Regions from separate parts of the Labrenzia sp. 5N genome, predicted to be linked through region 2. Evidence: predicted binding sites of a transcription regulator. Region 2 holds the regulator's gene; each other region holds the start of a gene.
What was found. The regulator HrcA, encoded in region 2, represses chaperone genes, less so after heat shock. The targets are predictions, from matches to a motif close to GTTAGCACTCNCNNNNNGNGAGTGCTAAC.

Region 1 (6,564 bases), on a different contig from region 2:
GCCGATCGGCCACCAGGCAATCAAAAGATACCGACCAGTTGGTATGTTGTCAATCTCGCGGCCCTGATCTGTCGCCGGGCGAGGCGGGTGTTGGGCTTTGGCATCTAACAAAGCCTTGACCAGGCGGGAGCAGCATCAAGGCTGGTAAAATCTCCCGCGGCGATGGTTTGACCCAGTGTATTGATCGCATTGAGGGCCGCGCGGGTAAATGATCCGCCAAGACTGATCCGCCGCACGCCAGCGTCTGCGAGTTGGTCGAAGGACAGGCCCGTTGCACCTTGCCCGATGACATGGTTGACCGGAACAGGTACCGATGCGCAGACCGTCCGTATGGCTTCAAGATCAGGTAGGCCCGGGGCGTAGACGACGTCTGCCCCTGCTTCGGCAAAAGCGGACAGACGGCGAAGAACCTCATCAAGATCATAGGCTCCCTTGCCAAGACCATCGGCGCGAGCCGTCAGCACGATCCCGGATTTCCGGGCCTCCAAGACAGCGGCGTGAACGCGCTCGAGAGCTTCGGAATATGGTCTTATGTGACCGGGATTGGACGTGTCCCGGTCTTCTATAGAGATGCCGGCAAGCCCGGCTTTCACGGCACGTGCGACCGTCTCCGCGACACCTTCCGGTGTGTCTGCAAAACAGTCTTCTCCGTCCAGCGTGACGGGAAGGCCAGTTGCACGGGACAATGCCGATGCGTGGTCGATTGCTTCCTGTCCGGAAATTTGCCGGGAACTATCGCGCCGGCCTGTCGTGAAGGCATATCCCGACGACGTGGTGGCCAGTGCCTTGAAGCCGCAGTGCACCAACAGCCTGGCGGATACGGCATCCCACGGATTGGGCACGATAAAGCACCCGGTCTCGTGCAGTTCTCGAAAGACATTGGCTGGGCTGGACATTTGAAGGATGCGCGAAGAGCAGGGCTATCTTGGACCGATATGAAAACACAGAGGTAGCAAGAAGGGCAAGTGCGCCGCTTGGTTGAACGGAAGGTCGTTCTAAATCTGAAATCTTGCACTTCCGATTGAATTCGAGCCAGGAAATCTACACCTATGGTTTAGCTGGCTCGATTCCTTCAACATTTGTATTGAGGAACGGGCTTTGTAAGGGGGCATATTTGGGGGAAGCGGCAGCGAACGGCCACTCAAGTAAGAGCAAAAAATATGTCTACCGTATTCTGCGGCAGGTAAGACGATTTGTATTGATATCGTTTTTACTTTCCGGTTTCGGCCTGAAAGCATTAGGTGCCGGCGTCAGCGAAAACTATCCAGCGCCCGATATAATTCCTGTCTACGAAAATTCAGGTTTTGCCGACCAACTTGCTATCCAGTCCGGATCAAGGTTCGATCGGACGGATTTTCCGGTCACCAAAATTAGTCTGAAGACAAATGGTTGGAAACAGTCACCAAGGTCGCCTTTGGGTCCTGTCCGGGGTAATCACGATGCTTTTTACTTGTCGAAAGCGGCAAGCCAATGGCTTCACGCAATTGCGGTTGGAGTGATTTCTGTCATAGCCGGACTTTTGCTGATGATCGTTTGCGGAGTCCGGATGGCCGCGTTCGCAGCAAGCTGAATCGTTGACGCTATGAGGTTCTTAGAAGCCCGTGCCGCGAGGCGGCACAAGCATGAGATGATGGGCGGCCAAGAAAAAAGGGCGGTCCGAAGACCGCCCTTTCTGCAAAGCTTGTGAGCTTTGGGCTTCTTAGAAGCCCATGCCGCCCATGCCGCCCATGTCGCCGCCCGGCATTGCCGGAGCGTCTTTCTTCGGCAGTTCAGCAACCATGGCTTCGGTGGTGATCAGCAGACCAGCGACGGAAGCTGCGTCCTGCAGAGCAGTACGGACAACCTTGGTCGGGTCGATGATGCCAGCTTCGATCATGTTGACGAACTGTTCGGTCTGAGCGTTGAAGCCGAAGGACGGATCGTCGTTTTCCTGGATCTTGCCAACAACGATGGAGCCTTCGACACCAGCGTTTTCAGCGATCTGACGGATCGGAGCTTCCAGAGCGCGCAGGACGATCTTGATACCAGCTGCGATGTCGGCGTTGTCGGAGGCCAGGCCTTCGACTGCCTTCTTGGCGCGCAGCAGAGCGGTACCGCCACCCGGGACGATGCCTTCTTCAACGGCAGCGCGGGTTGCGTTCAGAGCGTCGTCGACGCGGTCTTTTTTCTCTTTCACTTCGATTTCGGTCGCACCGCCAACGCGGATAACGGCAACGCCGCCTGCGAGCTTTGCAAGACGCTCCTGGAGCTTCTCACGGTCGTAATCGGAAGTGGTTTCTTCGATCTGAGCCTTGATCTGGGAAACGCGGCCGTTGATGTCGTCCTTGGAGCCAGCACCGTCAACGATGGTGGTGTTTTCCTTGGTGATGGACACCTTCTCGGCGGTGCCGAGCATGTCGAGGGTCACGTTCTCCAGCTTGATGCCGAGATCTTCGGAGATAACGGTGCCGCCGGTCAGGATCGCGATGTCTTCCAGCATGGCCTTGCGGCGGTCGCCGAAGCCCGGAGCCTTGACAGCAGCAATCTTCAGGCCGCCACGCAGCTTGTTGACGACGAGGGTAGCAAGTGCTTCGCCTTCAACGTCTTCAGCAATGATCAACAGCGGACGGGAAGACTGAACAACAGCTTCCAGGATCGGCAGCATGGCCTGCAGGTTGGAAAGCTTCTTCTCGTGCAGCAGGATGTACGGCTTTTCCAGGTCAGCCATCATCTTGTCAGCATTGGTGACGAAGTAAGGAGACAGGTAGCCGCGGTCGAACTGCATGCCTTCAACGACTTCGAGTTCGGTTTCGAGGGACTTTGCTTCCTCGACGGTGATCACGCCTTCGTTGCCGACTTTTTGCATGGCTTCGGCAATGTCCTTGCCGACCTGCTCGTCGCCGTTAGCGGAGATCGTGCCGACCTGTGCAACTTCACCAGAGGTGGTGATGGTCTTGGAAGCAGCGGTCAGAGCCTTGACGGCTTCAGCAGCAGCAAGATCAACGCCGCGCTTCAGGTCCATCGGGTTCATGCCGGCTGCAACAGCCTTGGCGCCTTCCTTGACGATGGCCTGAGCCAGAACGGTCGCGGTGGTGGTGCCGTCGCCAGCGATGTCGTTGGTCTTGGAAGCCACTTCGCGCACCATCTGGGCGCCCATGTTTTCGAACTTGTCTTCCAGTTCGATTTCCTTGGCAACAGACACACCGTCCTTGGTGATGCGCGGTGCGCCGAAAGCCTTGTCGAGAACGACGTTACGGCCTTTCGGGCCGAGGGTCACCTTGACGGCGTTTGCGAGGGTGTCGACACCACGCAGCATGCGCTCACGTGCGTCGGAGGAGAATTTTACTTCTTTAGCAGACATGTGATCGTCTCACTCTTTTGGAACAGGTTGAAATCAGAAGCGGTTCGCGGCTGGTTACGCGATCACGCCCATGATGTCGGATTCCTTCATGATCAGGAGGTCTTCACCGTCGATCTTGACTTCGGTGCCGGACCACTTGCCGAACAGAACGCGGTCACCAGCCTTGACGTCGAGCGGAACGATCTCGCCGTTGTCCTTGCGGGCGCCGGTGCCGATGGCGATGATTTCGCCTTCCTGCGGCTTTTCCTTAGCGGTGTCCGGAATGATGATGCCGCCAGCAGTCTTTGCTTCAGAATCTACGCGGCGAACGACGACACGGTCGTGCAGTGGACGAAATGCCATAACACTGTTTCCTCTCATGAGCGCGCCCCACGCAATAGGCAGCGCGCGAGACATGAACATTGGGTTGCGTTGCACGGAAGGAAATTGCCTCCCGTCACCAATTAGCACTCCTTAACAGCGAGTGCTAACAGCGCCATGGATTTATGTAGCTGTGCTCAGCTTGTCAATGCTTTGTGACGAGAATTTAATCGCAATCGGTCGCGTTGCGCCTATGGGGTAGTCAACAGACCGGGGAGGCGGAATTATGGCGTCGCTGTTACGGTGTCAGCGAGCCCGGCTCAATTCGCGCCGGAAACGCTGAAAGGCAGTGTAAAGGCGCTCGTTTTGCCGCCGATTTCGTCGGTGAAGCTCGTTTCCAGCTGGTAGTCGCCGGCCGGCAGGCCGCTGAACTGAAACGTGAGGGCCGCGGAAAGTTCACGCTGCTTGGACCGGCCGCTGCCGGAAAAGGTCGCGAAGTTCTCCTGTTCGGCCAGAACCTGGCCGGATTTGGTCAGCAGCCTGTAGTCCGCGGTCAGCTCATAGGCATAACCACCTGCGGTTTCCTGAAAGCCGTAACCGACCGGTTCCGCGTAGACAGACAGCGCTTCACCATCGGCGAACGTCGCATCAGCGCGCGGCGTATACTGGCCATATCCGGTGCTCGGGCTGGAAGCGAACGTTGCGGCCGTGAACGAAAGACCGGCAGCCGCCCATGCCTGGTCATAGGCGGCAAGTGCGTTCTGGAAAGCTTCTGGAGGACTGGCGGGGGATTGGGCCTGCGCGGACAGCTGTCCAGCAGACAGTCCGGTTGCAATCAGAACAGCAGACAGCGTCTGCCGAAAAGCACATTTTCCCACCAGCATCATCTATATCCCCGCACGCCTTTAAATCTTGTCGTTTTCAGCGATTTTGCCGATATAAACCGACTTGTCCGATTAAACAAGGCAATGTGTGCGGCGCGGTAAACGCCGGATTTAGCTGTACTCTACTCGTTATCCGCGAAAGTAGAAAACCCGATTGCGGTTAACGTGTCGCCGGTCCGGGCATTTACATGCTGCGGGCTGTCCAGGACTGGCGCTTGCGGTAGATAGTGGAAGGGCTGATCTCAAGCGCTGCTGCCGCCATGGCGATGTTGCCGTCAAAGGCATCAAGAGCGTCTTCGATGATGCGCCGCTCCTGGGCCCAAAGCGGCTCGATGGTTCCGAACGGCCGGCTTGGTGGCGCCACGCGCGATCGCTCGCGGGACAGGTCGATCAAGGTGCCCGGCCGGCTGCTCTGGTCGCGAATGATCAGCGGCAGCATGTCGTAGGTGACAGCGGCACCGTCATTCATGACAACGATCTGCCGGATGGTGTTCTCAAGCTGGCGAACGTTGCCCGGCCAGGGATAGGAAATGATCCGCGCTTCCGCGTCCGCATCAAATCCTCTGAAACCGCGCCGTTCTTCCGCCGAATAGCGTTCAAGGAAGGTTTCGGCGAGCGGCAGGATATCGTCGCGGCGCTCTCTGAGAGGCGGCATGTGGATCGGCAGCACGTGCAGCCGGTAGTAAAGGTCTTCGCGGAAGCGGCCGGCGGATATTTCCTGAACCGGGTTCCGGTTTGTTGCGCAGATGATGCGCGCGTCCACCTTGCGGGTATGTGTGTCACCGAGGCGCTGGAACGTCCCCGTCTGCAGGAAGCGCAACAGCTTGCTCTGCAGGAGAAGGTCCATCTCGCCGATCTCGTCCAGGAACAGCGTGCCGCCATCGGCCTGTTCGGCCGCGCCCGCACGGTTGTCTGCAGCTCCAGTAAAGGCGCCGCGCACATATCCGAAGATCTCGCTTTCAATGAGGTCTCGCGGAATCGCCGCGCAGTTCAAGGTGACGAAACGGTTGGACCGGCGCTCGGATAATTCGTGAACCGCTGCAGCGCACAGTTCCTTGCCCGTTCCGGACTCTCCGGTAATGAAGACCGGAGCCTGCGACGGCGCCATGCGACCGATCTGGTCGTGGATGTCGCGCATCTGGGCGGAGGTGCCCACCAGGCGGTTCGTTCCGGAGCTTTCGGTCCTGATGTGTGCGGCGCGAAGCGGAGGTGCTGATAGCTCCGGCATTGAAACGACAGGCTGGACACTCTGCGGTGCTGCGGGAGCAACCGGTTGAACGGGCCTTCTTTGTTTCAGCTGGAAGGAAATCTTGGACGCAAGCGCATCGAGCGAGAAGGGCTTGGTCAGGAAATCATGGGCTCCGGCGCGCATTGCGCTGACGGCCCGCGAGACAGACCCCTTGGCCGAAACCGCGATGATGACCGCCTTGGGACAGCGGACCGCATAGGCTTCCAGGGCTTCGTCGCCACCGATGGTTTCCAGATCGATGATCAGAATGTCGGTGGTCTTGTCTGCAAGGTCCTGCAGGCAGGACGAGGATTCCGTGTACAGGATGGGGTCCGTACAGGCATGAGACAGCTTGGCGCAGACCGCGGACGTGCGGGCAGCCTCGGAGGCCGTTGCGTCAAGTACGCGTACTATAACAGGCAGCTCTTTGCCCTCATTACTCCCCATTGCTGGGTAACTCCCATCGCTGGATACGGGTCATTCGAATATCGAAAGATTCGTCAATTTGATAATTCTCCGAACAGGGTAAACAAAGCGTTGTCAGATGACGCAAATTGCAGGCGATCTTCGCTTTCGGCACAGAAAAGGGCCGAAGTGAGCAAAATATTCCAGCTCAGGCGGTGCGTCGTGGATATGCCGAAGGCCGGTCAAACCGGAGAAATCAAAGGCCCGCCAACAGGTATCCTGCCAGGAAACTCGCAAGGCAGAGGGCGAACACCAGCCATAGGTCAACGGGATGTGCCAATGCGCGTTGCAGCTTTCGGAAGACTTCCGGAAGGCCGGTTTTACCCGGTGCGTTGGTTCCGGTGCGC
Region 2 (6,564 bases):
GGCCCGTCGCGGACACCATCACCGGTGCCATCAGCAGGAACGCGAATGGATTGCCCAGACCGCCGGTCAGGAACAGAAGCCCGCTCATCTGCAGGATGTCATAGGCAAGCTGCAGGGCTGCGGCGCGTTCCGACAGGCGCATGGCCGAGGGCCAGCGGATCTTCAGGAAGATGTTGAGCCAGGCGGACAGGGCCACCATGGCGAAGGCAGGTCCGGCCGGCGTCGGATAGCCCAGACCGACATGCACGACCAAGAGCGCTGCGGACTGGCCGCCCACCGCAAGCCAGCGCAGGCGCACCAGCGTATCGAGTTTCAGGCGCCGGTGCGGCAGGGTGATATTGGATGTCGGTTGTTCGTGCATCTGGACTTCTTGGAGAACGGCAACTTCCCTCTTTTGAAGCGGATTCCGGCGGCTGGCAAGGCCGGGGCTCTTGTGCCGACAAGGCGTAAGTGGTAGCCACCCGCTAACACGGCTGTCCGGATCACGCGGGCCGGCGGCCAGCCGGAGGGATTTAATAGCTCTTCATTTCAGATCAGCACCGCGCAACGGAATGAGATGATGACCGACACCAATGACGGCGGCGCTCAGCCGCAGGCGGAAAGCGCAGCAGCGCCGGGCATGCACATCCTTGGCCAGTACATCAAGGACCTGTCTTTCGAAAACCCGAATGCGCCGCGCTCCCTGGCACAGGGCGACCAGCCGAAGCTCGATATCAACGTCAACGTCGGTGCCCAGCAGATCGGTGACGACCAGTTTGAAGTCGTCCTGACCCTGACCGCCAAGGCAGAACGCCCGGACATGGTGATGTTCAACGTCGAGCTGGTCTACGCAGGCCTGTTCAAGATCACCGGCGTGCCGAAAGAGCACATGCATCCGTTCGTGATGATCGAGTGCCCGCGCATGATCTTCCCGTTCGCCCGCAACATCCTTTCCGAAGCGACCCGCAACGGCGGCTTCCCGCCGCTGATGCTCGACCCGATCGATTTCGCTCAGCTCTACCGCCAGAACATGGCCCAGCAGGCCGCTGCCCAGCAGGCGACCGAGCAGAAGCCGAACTAAGGTCAGTCAGACCACAGTTTTACAGAACCCGTCCCGGGCAACCGGGGCGGGTTTTTGTTTGCCCGGAAGACTGTCCGGTCAGACTTGAGGGAAGCGGCCAACAGCAGGTTTCTCACTCCCTGCGGGAGGGCGATCTCGTGTCACGCCTCCTCCAGCAGCTCCGCCCAGGTTTTTGGAGTGTCGCCGTTGAGGGGGTTCTTCGCGGAACGCTTGTAGCGAATGGTTTCCATGCGCACGGTTCTGGCGTCGAAGAGGATCATCCGGCCAACCAGCCCCTCGCCCGTTCCGGTCAGTTCCTTCAGAACTTCCATGGCCTGCATGGCGCCAATGATACCCGTCAACGCCCCCAGGATGCCGGCCTGGGCACAGGTCGGCAGCAAGCCGTCGCGCGGCTTTTGCGGGAACAGGCACCGATAGGTCGGGTTGGCGCTGCCGTCCGGGCCTGTCTCATAGGGCTTCAAGGTGGTCAACGAGCCGTCGAACTGGCCAACGGCGGCCGTCACCAGCGGTTTTTGCGCAAAGAAACAGGCATCGGAAACCAGGTAGCGGGTGTCGAAATTGTCCGACCCGTCCACCACGAGGTCGTAACGGGAAACGAGCTGCATGGCATTGTGGCCGGCAAGGCGGGTGGGGTACGGCTCGACCTTCACATTGGGGTTCAGTCGCGCAATCGCTTCTGCCGCACTGGCAACCTTGGGCTCACCCAGCTGGTCGGTATCGTGGATCACCTGCCGCTGCAGGTTGGAAAGAGACACCGTGTCGTCGTCGGCAATGCCGAGCGTGCCGACACCGGCGGCTGCCAGATACTGCAGCACCGGCGCGCCGAGGCCGCCGGCACCGATCACCAGCACGCGAGCATTTTTCAGCTTCTGCTGGCCGGCGCCGCCGATCTCCTGCAGCACGATGTGGCGGGCGTAGCGTTCCAGTTCGGCGGGCGAAAGCATGTCAGGTCCTGTCTGGCTGGTCTCGGGTACACATGGGGGTGGTGGCGGCGGCAGGTCAAGCCCGCGCCCGCTCGGGAAATCCGGTCTCCGGCAGGTTTATCCGAGTATCCGGCTCACCAGCCGGGCGGTGTAGTCGACCATCGGGATCACCCTTGCATAATTCAGCCGGGTCGGTCCGATCACGCCGAGAACACCGACGATGCGCTGGTTGCTGTCCCTGTAGGGCGACACCACCAGGGAGGATCCGGACAGCGAGAACAGGTTGTTCTCCGAGCCGATGAAAATGCGCACCCCGTCGCCCTGTTCGGCAAGACCCAGCAACTGGATAAGATCCTTCTTGCTTTCAAGATCGTCGAACAGCAGGCGAATGCGCTCCAGATCCTCGACGGCGTCCAGATCGGTCAGGAGATTGGACCGGCCCCGCACGATCAGCGTGCCCGGATCGGTGGCGCTTTCCCCGCCCCAGACCGCAAGACCCGCATCAATGACCTTCTGGCTCAAGAGATCCAGTTCGGCCTGGTCCGCATCGCGGACCTTTTCCAGTTCGGAGCGGATTTCCGACAGGGTCCTGCCCTTGATCTGGGCATTCAGGTAGTTGCTGGCCTCCACCAGAGCCGAGGACGGCAGGTCACCCGGCAGATCGACAACGCGGTTCTCGACGGACCCGTCTTCGCTGACGAGGATCGCCAGGGCCTTCAGCGGTTCGATGCGCACAAATTCGATGTGCTTCAGCCGCATGTCCGACTTGTGGGTCAAGACAACGCCGGCGCCCATGGACAGGCCGGACAGCATCTGACTGGCTTCCGTCAGCACCTGCTCGGCCGAATTCGCCTTTTGCGAGGCCCGCACCTGGGCATCGATCGCGCGGCGCTCGTCCTGGGTCAGGTCGCCCACTTCCAGAAGGGCATCAACGAAGAACCGAAGCCCGATTTCGGTCGGCAGCCGGCCTGCGCTGGTATGCGGCGAATGCAGCAGGCCCATATGCTCCAGATCAGACATCACGTTGCGGATCGAGGCAGGGGACAGCGAAATGCCGAGCTTGCGCGAAACGTTCCGGGACCCGACGGGTTCGCCGGTCTCCAGATAGGTTTCCACGATCGAACGGAAGATTTCACGGGATCTCTTGTCGAGGTCGCTGAGGCTCAAGGCTTGTTCTCCGAATGTGACCACTCACCGGGGTCGACCGGGCTTTCATCAAAAAGATATAGGCGCAAAAGGGGGCTTGCGTGAAGTATCACAACGCAAGGCCTTTACGGCGAAGGAAGTTGGGGTCTACAAGGCCCCAACGAATACACTGGAGAAACGGCGGTTTTTCCGGAACGAAAGTCGAAAGGGATATGCATGCGTCCGTCCAAACGCGCAGCCGATGAACTCCGTGCGGTCACACTGGAGCGCGGGGTCTCCAAACATGCCGAGGGGTCCTGCCTCGTCAAGTTCGGCGACACCCACGTTTTGTGCACCGCCAGCCTGGAAGAGCGGGTTCCGCCCTGGTTGCGCGGACAGAACCGCGGCTGGGTGACGGCTGAATACGGCATGCTGCCGCGCGCCACGGGCGACCGCATGCGCCGCGAAGCCAGTGCCGGCAAGCAATCCGGCCGGACGCAGGAAATCCAGCGTCTCATCGGCCGGTCGCTGCGCGCCGTCGTCAATCTGGAAGCCCTCGGCGAAAACCAGATCACTGTGGACTGCGACGTCATCCAGGCCGATGGCGGCACCCGTACTGCGTCCATCACCGGTGCCTGGGTTGCCTTGCGCGACTGCATCGAGTGGATGAAGGCCCGTGACATGGTCTCCGGCGAGGTCCTGAAGGATCACATTGCCGCCATTTCCTGCGGCATCTACGAAGGTGCTCCGGTGCTCGATCTCGACTACGCCGAGGACAGCACCGCCGAGACCGACGCCAACTTCGTTCTGACCGGGTCCGGCGGCATCGTCGAAATCCAGGGAACGGCCGAGGGTGCACCGTTCTCCGAAGAAGAATTCGGCAAGCTCATGGGCCTGGCCAAGCTGGGCATCGGCAAGCTGGTCGATCTTCAGAAAATGGCCATTCTCTAAGGGCGCAAACCATGAGCCATCGCAAGCTGGAACCGGGCAAACTGGTTGTCGCAAGCCACAACAAGGGCAAGATCCGCGAGATCAACGAACTGCTTCAGCCTTATGGTTTCGAAGTGATCTCCGCCGGAGAGCTGGACCTGCCGGAACCGGACGAGACAGGTGTCACGTTCGAGGAAAACGCAGCCATCAAGGCCCATGCGGCGGCCAAGGCTTCCCGCTTGCCGGCCCTGGCTGATGACAGCGGCTTCTGCGTTGCGGCACTGAACGGCGATCCGGGCATCTATTCCGCGCGCTGGGCAGGTCCGGACAAGGACTTCGCGATGGCCATGCGCACGATCGAGGAAAAGCTTCAGACCCTGGGCGCAACGACGGACGACAAGCGCCGGGGATCTTTTGTTGCCGTGTTGTGCCTGGCCTGGCCGGACGGCAGCGAAGAGTTCTTCCGTGGCGAGGTCGAGGGACAGATCGTCTGGCCGCCGCGCGGTACGCAGGGCTTCGGCTACGACCCGGTTTTCCAGCCGGATGGCCATGAGCGGACCTTCGGCGAAATGACCTCGGAAGAAAAACACGGCTGGTCAAAGGACGGATCCGCCCTTTCACACAGGGCGCGGGCATTCCAGCTCTTTTCTGCCGGCTGCCTGGAAGGATAAAAAGACGTGACAGGTGTGGGGGCAGCCGAAGGAGGCTTCGGGATTTATATTCATTGGCCGTTCTGCGCGGCCAAATGCCCTTATTGCGACTTTAACTCCCATGTCCGTCACCAGCCGGTCGACCAGGCCCGTTTCGCGGCCGCTTTCGAACGGGAACTCTCTCATTTCGCCGATTTGACGAAGGGCAGGACGGTTCAGTCCGTGTTCCTGGGCGGCGGCACGCCTTCGCTCATGGAACCGGCGACGGTCGACCGTATCCTGAAGGCGGTTTCCGATCGCTGGTCGATGGACGAAAATGTTGAGATTTCGCTGGAGGCCAATCCTTCGTCGGTCGAGGCCGAGCGCTTTCGCGGTTACCGGGCAGCAGGGGTCAACCGGGTCTCGCTGGGCGTGCAGTCACTCATCGATACGGATCTGAGACTGCTTGGCCGCCTGCATGATGCGCGCACGGCCCGCACCGCTATCGAAACCGCGCGGGCAACCTTCCCGCGCCTGTCGTTCGACCTTATCTATGCCCGGCCGGGCCAGACACTGGCCGGTTGGGAACAGGAACTGAACGAGGCCATCGCGCTCGCGGCCGATCACCTGTCGCTCTACCAGCTCACGATCGAGGAAGGCACGCCCTTCCATACGCTGTTTCACGCCGGCAAGCTGAAGATGCCGGATCAGGATCTCGGCGCCGAATTCTATGAACTGACGCAGGATGTGACCGCTGCTGCCGGTCTGCCCGCATATGAAGTCTCCAACCACGCCCGTCCGGGCGCCGAATGCCGGCATAATCTGGTTTACTGGCGCTACGGCGATTATGTCGGCGTCGGGCCCGGTGCCCATGGGCGCATCACGGTGGGTGTCAGCAAGCTTGCAACCGCCACCGAGCGCCATCCGGAGACCTGGCTGGAAAATGTCGAAAGCCACGGTCATGCATTGATCGAAAACGCCGGTCTTTCCGAAGAGGAGCAAGGCGACGAATTCCTGCTCATGGGACTACGGTTGACCGAGGGCATCGACCTGAAACGCTACGAGCGTTATGCGAGCCGCTCCATCGATCCGCTTCGTCTGGCAGCCTTGATCGAGCATGGCATGGTGGAAGAAATCGGGGAAAACCGCATTCGCGCAACCCGTGAAGGTTTTTTCGTGCTCGATGCGGTGGTCGCAGATCTGGCCGCCTGAGCCGTTCTGGAACGCCGTTAATATAATGCTACCAAATTGATTTAAATGTTCTATTGGGTCTTTTGCATTGCACAGTGATTTGGTGCGAAAATGTCTTTCGCCGCGATCCTGAGCACTTAGGCGCGTATTCACATACCAATTAGAAGTATTGCGGGCTGCAACAGGCATAGCTATCCTGTTGCAATGCAATAGATGGTGTAAGAAGAGACGGGCCGAAAAAAATGTTTACGAACAATGCCAATGGGGCCGGCACCAATTGGTTCAGCAAAGGAGAGACGTCTTTGCCGTTTTACCACCTTTACGAACTGAACCACGCCGCGATGGCGCCCTTCAGAGCTTTGGCCGACATGACCCGGCTCTACTTCCAGAACCCGCTGAATCCGCTGACTCATACCAGCTATGGCCGTTCGATCGCTGCCGGCTGCGAGGTGCTTGAACGCACGACGCGCCGCTACGGCAAGCCGGAGTTCGGTCTCAAGGAAACCACCGTAAGCGGTGTGCGCGTTTCTGTACGTGAAGTCAGCGTCTGGAGCCGTCCGTTCTGCGACCTGATCCACTTCGAACGCGGGGTCACGACGCACCGCAACGATCCGAAGATCCTGATCGTCGCGCCGATGTCCGGCCACTACGCCACGCTGCTGCGCGGTACGGTGGAAGCACTGATGCCGAATGCGGATGTCTACAT
Region 3 (6,564 bases), on a different contig from region 2:
TATCCCACGATCATGAAACCAGACCCGGCTTAAACCCGGTTGAAATCGATCACCGCCATTTTCTTCAAATTTTCATAAAATGCGGTCTATCGTCATCCACAGGGTCTTGTGCCTTCCTGGCGGGCACTCCTTCGCCGGGAAAGCAAGCGCTAAATCCCTTGCTAAAACGCTGTCCCCGCTCCGTTCCCCATTATCCACACGACCACACAAGATTTTGCGTTTGCCCACAATCCAGGCACTAGCTGTTGTCACTCGGTCCTTGACCTTAAGAATTCGTTTACATTAGTTTCTCATCATTGCGATGTGCGTAGTCGGGTGCCTATCCGGGCGCTCCGGTCATCCAAAACCATCAGTATCCAAGAGTACCGCTCCAGGTCTTTGACCCCAAAGCCGGGAGACGGGTTTTGTTGTGCCGACTTCAAGGCGCATGTCGTGACAAACCTGTTGATGACCACTATATATAGTGGATAGAAACACAAGATACGCTACATACAGGCTCGAAGCCTGTAACTTGCAGGGCGGCATTCGAGAACAGAGGCAGGCGGCCACGCCAGTTCGGATGCAATGCGGTCAAGCCCGGTTCGGGGGAACCGGCTGTAATCTAAAAGGGGACTTGAGAAGATGCGGATCGAGCGGCGCTACACCAAGGAAGGTCAATCGCCTTACGCCAGCGTAGAATTCCGGAACGCTACCAGCGAAATCCGGAATCCTGATGGATCCATCGTGTTCCGTCTTGAGAACATTCAGGTCCCGACCCAGTTTTCACAGGTCGCGTCCGACATTCTGGCTCAGAAGTATTTCCGCAAGGCCGGCGTGCCCGCCAAGCTGAAGGCCGTAGAAGAAAACACCGTTCCGTCCTGGCTGTGGCGCCATGAGGCCGATGAGGCCGCACTGGCAGACCTGCCCGAGGACGAGCGCTACGGCTCTGAAATTGACGGCCGCCAGGTCTTTGATCGTCTAGCTGGAACCTGGACCTACTGGGGCTGGAAGGGCGGTTATTTCGACAAGGAATCCGACGCTCAGGCCTTCTACGACGAACTGCGTTACATGCTGGCGACCCAGAAGGTGGCGCCGAACTCTCCGCAGTGGTTCAACACCGGCCTGCATTGGGCATACGGCATCGACGGCCCGGGCCAGGGTCACTTCTATGTCGACTTCCAGACCGGCAAGCTCGTCAAGTCCAAGAGCGCCTATGAGCATCCGCAGCCGCATGCCTGCTTCATCCAGTCCGTCGGCGACGACCTGGTGAACGAAGGCGGCATCATGGACCTTTGGGTCCGCGAAGCACGCCTGTTCAAATACGGCTCCGGCACCGGCTCCAACTTCTCCCACGTGCGTGCAGAAGGCGAGCGCCTGTCCGGTGGTGGAAAGTCCTCCGGCCTGATGAGCTTCCTGAAGATCGGCGACCGGGCAGCCGGCGCGATCAAGTCCGGCGGCACCACCCGCCGCGCGGCCAAGATGGTCGTTGTCGATGTCGACCATCCGGATATCGAGGAATACATCAACTGGAAGGTCAAGGAAGAGCAGAAGGTGGCCGCGCTCGTCACCGGCTCCAAGATCTGCCAGAAGCACCTCGGCGCAATCATGCGCGCCTGCGTCAACTGCGAGGCGGACAACGGCGACTGCTTCGATCCGGCCAAGAACCCGGCCCTGAAGCGTGAAATCCGTGCTGCCAAGAAAATGATGGTGCCGGAAAACTACATTCAGCGCGTCATCCAGTTTGCAAAGCAGGGCTTCACCAAGATCGAATTCCCGACGTTCAACACGGACTGGGATTCCGAAGCCTATCTGACGGTTGCCGGACAGAACTCCAACAACTCGGTGCGTGTGACCGACGGCTTCCTGAACGCCGTTGTTGACGACAGCACCTGGGACCTGACCGCCCGCCGCTCCGGTGACGTTCTGAAGACCGTCAAGGCCAAGGAACTTTGGGAACAGATCGGCTATGCCGCCTGGGCTTCCGCTGATCCGGGCCTTCAGTACCACACCACGATCAACGACTGGCACACCTGCCTTGCCGATGGCGAAATCCGCGCATCCAACCCATGCTCGGAATACATGTTCCTGGACGACACGGCCTGTAACCTGGCGTCCCTGAACCTGATGCAGTTCCGCCGGGAAGACCGGTCCTTCGACATCGACAACTACGAACATGCCGTCCGCCTGTGGACCATCGTTCTGGAAGTGTCGGTGCTGATGGCTCAGTTCCCGTCCAAGGAAATTGCAGAACTGTCCTACAAGTTCCGCACCCTTGGTCTCGGCTATGCCAACATCGGCGGCCTGCTGATGACCTCCGGCATTCCGTACGACAGCGACGAAGGCCGTGCACTTTGCGGCGCCCTCACCGCGGTCATGACCGGTGTTGCCTATGCCACTTCCGCTGAAATGGCAGGTGAACTCGGCGCCTTCCCGGGCTACAAGAAAAACGCAAGCCACATGCTGCGTGTCATGCGCAACCACCGCCGCGCCGCCTACGGCGAAGCGGATGGCTACGAAGGCCTCAACACGGCTCCGGTTGCTCTTGACCACGTATCCTGCCCGGATCAGGTGATCGTCGAGCGGGCCAAGAAGGCCTGGGATCGTGCCCTTGAGCTTGGCGAGAAGAACGGCTACCGCAACGCCCAGTCCACCGTTATTGCCCCGACCGGCACCATCGGTCTGGTCATGGACTGCGACACCACCGGTATCGAGCCTGACTTTGCGCTGGTGAAGTTCAAGAAGCTGGCCGGCGGCGGCTACTTCAAGATCATCAACCGCGCTGTTCCCGAAGCCCTGCGCAAGCTCGGTTACACCGAAAGCGAGATTGGCGAGATCGAAGCCTACGCCGTTGGCCATGGTTCCATCGATCAGGCACCGGGCGTCAACCCGTCCGCGCTGAAGACCAAGGGCTTCACCGACGAGAGCCTGACCAAGCTGAAAGACGGCATGAAGTCGGCCTTTGACATCAAGTTCGTCTTCAACCGCTGGACCCTCGGCGACGAGCAGATGAAGACTCTCGGCGTTACCGACGAGCAGCTGGAAGATCCGGAATTCGATCTCCTGACCTTCCTCGGCTACTCCAAGGCTGACATCGAAGCCGCCAACACCCACGTGTGTGGTGCGATGACCCTGGAAGGGGCACCGTTCCTGAAGGAAGAGCATTATCCGGTCTTCGACTGCGCCAACCCGTGCGGCCGTATCGGCAAACGCTTTCTGTCGGTGGAAAGCCACATCCGCATGATGGCAGCGGCCCAGCCGTTCATCTCCGGCGCGATCTCCAAGACGATCAACATGCCGAACGATGCGACGGTGGAGGACTGCAAGGAAGCCTACATGCTGTCCTGGAAACTCGCGCTCAAGGCGAATGCCCTTTACCGCGACGGTTCCAAACTGTCCCAGCCGCTCAACGCCCAGCTACTGGCCGATGAGGACGAAGACGAGGACGAGGCCCTCGAGGCTCTGGCCGCCAAGCCGATGGCTGCAAAGGCCGAAGTGGTTGCCGAACGCATCGTCGAGCGGATCGTCGAACGCGTTGTCCGCGAACAGGAAAAGCTGCCGACCCGCCGCAAGGGCTACACCCAGAAGGCAAAGATCGGTGGTCACACCATCTTCCTGCGCACCGGCGAATATGACGATGGCCGCCTCGGCGAAATCTTCCTCGACATGAACAAGGAAGGTTCGGCTCTCCGGGCATTCATCAACAACTTCGCGATCTCGGTTTCGCTTGGTCTGCAATACGGTGTGCCGCTCGAGGAATATGTCGACGCGTTCACCTTCACCAAGTTCGAACCGGCCGGCATGGTCCAGGGCAACGATGCGATCAAGAACGCCACGTCGATCCTCGACTACGTGTTCCGCGAACTGGCAGTATCCTATCTCGGTCGTCACGACCTTGCCCACGTTCCGCCGGAAGCCTTCAGCGGCCCGGTCAGCGCTGGCGCGGTCAAGACCATGGACAAGGGCAGCTCCGGCGGTGTGGTTTCCCACGGCCTCGTCCGCGGCCAGACCGAGCGTTTCCGTCTCGTCGCCGGCAACGAGCCTTCAGGCGAGATCACCGAAGCGGTGAAAGTGGAACTGGGCACAACAATCGCCGCCCAGACCTCCGCCGTCGCAACGGCTTTCGCCCGCGGCTCGGAAGCAGCTGCCGCTGTCGAAGTGACCTCGGCCCCTGCCCCACAGGTGAAAACCGCGGCTCAGCAGATCGCTCAGGCCCGAATGAAGGGTTACGAAGGCGAGAGCTGCTCGGAATGCGGCAACTTCACCATGGTGCGCAACGGCACCTGCCTGAAGTGCGACACCTGCGGCTCCACCAGCGGCTGCAGCTGACGATCAACAGACTTCTGGCCGGCACCGGCCGGAAGTCTGAATTCCATCGCACACAAAGCTTAGCCGGGAGTTCGCCCAGGCCGGTTCCCACCGGCCACAGCGCGGCTCCCGGCGCCCAGACGAAAGAACCCGCCCATCGGAAACGATCGGGCGGGTTTTCTTTTTGCCAGCACCGGTTTCCGCCATTCCATGCCACGGTTCTCGACACCATCGGCATTCGAAGGGCCGCTGACAGACCATGAGCGAGTATCCAAAGAGCCCCCCGTAAACAGAGCTGGTTTCCAAGACGACGATCGCAGGTTCAAGTAGTGCTTCCCCATCGTCGCTTTTTGGCAAATTTGCAAATCAGACCACCTGATTGATCAAGATTAATTACCAAGCTCGAAAAATGGGTGCAAAATGGATGCAACTTCTCGCTAACCGGGTGACGGTCGAGAACAATAATTGGCCTGATCGCAGATCCGATGAAAATTTCATCCTGATCAAGAAGGACGGCAAGATCTAAAAGAACACAATCAGCCAGAATCGGTTCTAGTCGAACGCACACTCCAGGAGACCAACATGAAGCGCCCCACCAGATATGCGGCCAGCTTTTCACTCATGGCTTCCATTGCCTTTGGCGCGACTGCCTTAGCGGAAGAGCCGCAGGATTTCTCTTCCAAGCAAATGAAAGGCGTCGAGCAGATTTCGATCGACGTCGATCTCGATGGAGCGGTCGAACGACTATCCAAGGCCGTGCAGTTTCCGACGATCTCGAACCAGGACCGGGACGACTTCGACACCAAGGCGTTTGAGGACTATCACGCGTTCCTTGTCGAGGCCTATCCGGAGGTACACAAGGTCTTGAAGCGAGAAATCCTCGGCGATCCTCGTCCCTACAGCCTGCTTTACACCTGGGAAGGCAAGAACCCGGATCTGGAGCCAGCACTCTTCTACGCTCATCAGGATGTGGTGCCAGTGCCGGCGGACTCGCGAGATCAGTGGGAACAAGATCCGTTCTCCGGGGCTGTTGCCGACGGATACATCTGGGGACGTGGCGTCCTTGACGACAAGAACCAGATTCACGGCATTCTTGAAGCTGCTGAAATGAAGATCAAGGAAGGCTGGCAACCGGAACGGACGATTTATTTCGTCTTTGGTCAAGATGAGGAAGTCGGCGGCCCGGAAGGGGCCAGATTCATTGCGGAGACCCTGGAAAAACGCGGCATCAAGCGATTTGCCTTCGTCATGGACGAGTCAGCTCCGCTGGTGCCCGGTCTGTTCCCCGGACTTCCAGATAATACGGCGCTGATCGGCATAGCGCAAAAGGGCTACGTCAGCCTTGAACTGGCGATGCATGGGGTCGGAGGTCATTCATCGCAGCCGCCCGAGGAATCGAATATCGGCATTCTCGCAAAGGCGATCACCAAGCTGGAAGCCGCGCAGTTTCCCTACCGCATTCATCCTGCGCTGCGTCATCAGTATCGTTACCTCGGGCCTGAACTGGATGAAGCCTATCAGCCGCTTTATGCAGCCGTTGCCTTCGGCAAGGACGGCGAGATGACCGATCTCGAAAAGCAGTTTGTCGAGGTCATGGCCGGCAATCAGGTCACCCGGGCCATGATGCATACGACAATTGCCGTCAGCATGTTCAATGCCGGCATCAAGGATAACGTTTTGCCACCTTCAGCGACGGCAGTCGTGAATTTTCGCCCCATGCCCGGCGACACGCCCGAGGTCATCATCCAGCACGTAAAGGATGCCATCGGCGACGACCGCATAACCATTCGGGACATCTCCGCCTCGACACCTGCAACCGCCATGGCTGACCCCGAAGGCCCCGGCTACAAGGCACTGGAAAAGACCATTCGCCAGATCTGGGGCAATGATCTCGTCGTGGCGCCGTTCTTCGTGATCGGCGGCTCGGATTCAAAACACTTCCAGGCCCGGCCGTTCGCTCCGGACGTTTTTACCATCACCGGCATCCAGCTTGAAAACACGAAGGAATTTGAAGGTTTCCATGGTGTCAATGAGCGCATCAGAGTCGATGAATACGGCAAGACCATCGGCTTCTTCTACCAGATGATGGACAATCTGGACGACCTGTGAAATCGGGCCCAGCATTGTTTGGCAGAACTGCAGGGACAACGGTAACGATAGTACCAAATAAGCCTTTTAGGAAACGCGGGCATCCAGCGGGCGAACACAAGGGGCAAATACCGATCTCAATACCGCCTTTTCGACCGGGGCGTTCGTCTTCGAGCTGAAGGATTGTCTGGC

Region 1: a site for HrcA is predicted at 3,783-3,811, ahead of groES (co-chaperone GroES). Genes of this name have one in related genera too.
Region 3: a site for HrcA is predicted at 4,677-4,705, ahead of HEP89_RS20660 (M20 family peptidase). Genes of this name have one in related genera too.

Annotation. Positions count from the first base shown of each region.
Region 1 covers NZ_JAAZTM010000004.1:30,711-37,274, reverse strand. Annotated here, with positions in the region: gene HEP89_RS03225 (isocitrate lyase/phosphoenolpyruvate mutase family protein) at 105-896, opposite strand; gene HEP89_RS03220 (hypothetical protein) at 1,022-1,570, shown strand; gene groL (chaperonin GroEL) at 1,700-3,340, opposite strand; gene groES (co-chaperone GroES) at 3,395-3,682, opposite strand; gene HEP89_RS03205 (hypothetical protein) at 3,961-4,527, opposite strand; gene HEP89_RS03200 (sigma-54 dependent transcriptional regulator) at 4,709-6,199, opposite strand; gene HEP89_RS03195 (hypothetical protein) at 6,414-6,564, opposite strand, start outside.
Region 2 covers NZ_JAAZTM010000005.1:114,490-121,053, reverse strand. Annotated here, with positions in the region: gene HEP89_RS07930 (ActS/PrrB/RegB family redox-sensitive histidine kinase) at 1-361, opposite strand, end outside; gene secB (protein-export chaperone SecB) at 560-1,060, shown strand; gene HEP89_RS07920 (molybdopterin-synthase adenylyltransferase MoeB) at 1,201-2,004, opposite strand; gene hrcA (heat-inducible transcriptional repressor HrcA) at 2,101-3,174, opposite strand; gene rph (ribonuclease PH) at 3,346-4,059, shown strand; gene rdgB (RdgB/HAM1 family non-canonical purine NTP pyrophosphatase) at 4,071-4,709, shown strand; gene hemW (radical SAM family heme chaperone HemW) at 4,725-5,879, shown strand; gene phaZ (polyhydroxyalkanoate depolymerase) at 6,161-6,564, shown strand, end outside.
Region 3 covers NZ_JAAZTM010000020.1:11,598-18,161, reverse strand. Annotated here, with positions in the region: gene HEP89_RS20665 (vitamin B12-dependent ribonucleotide reductase) at 622-4,305, shown strand; gene HEP89_RS20660 (M20 family peptidase) at 4,867-6,393, shown strand.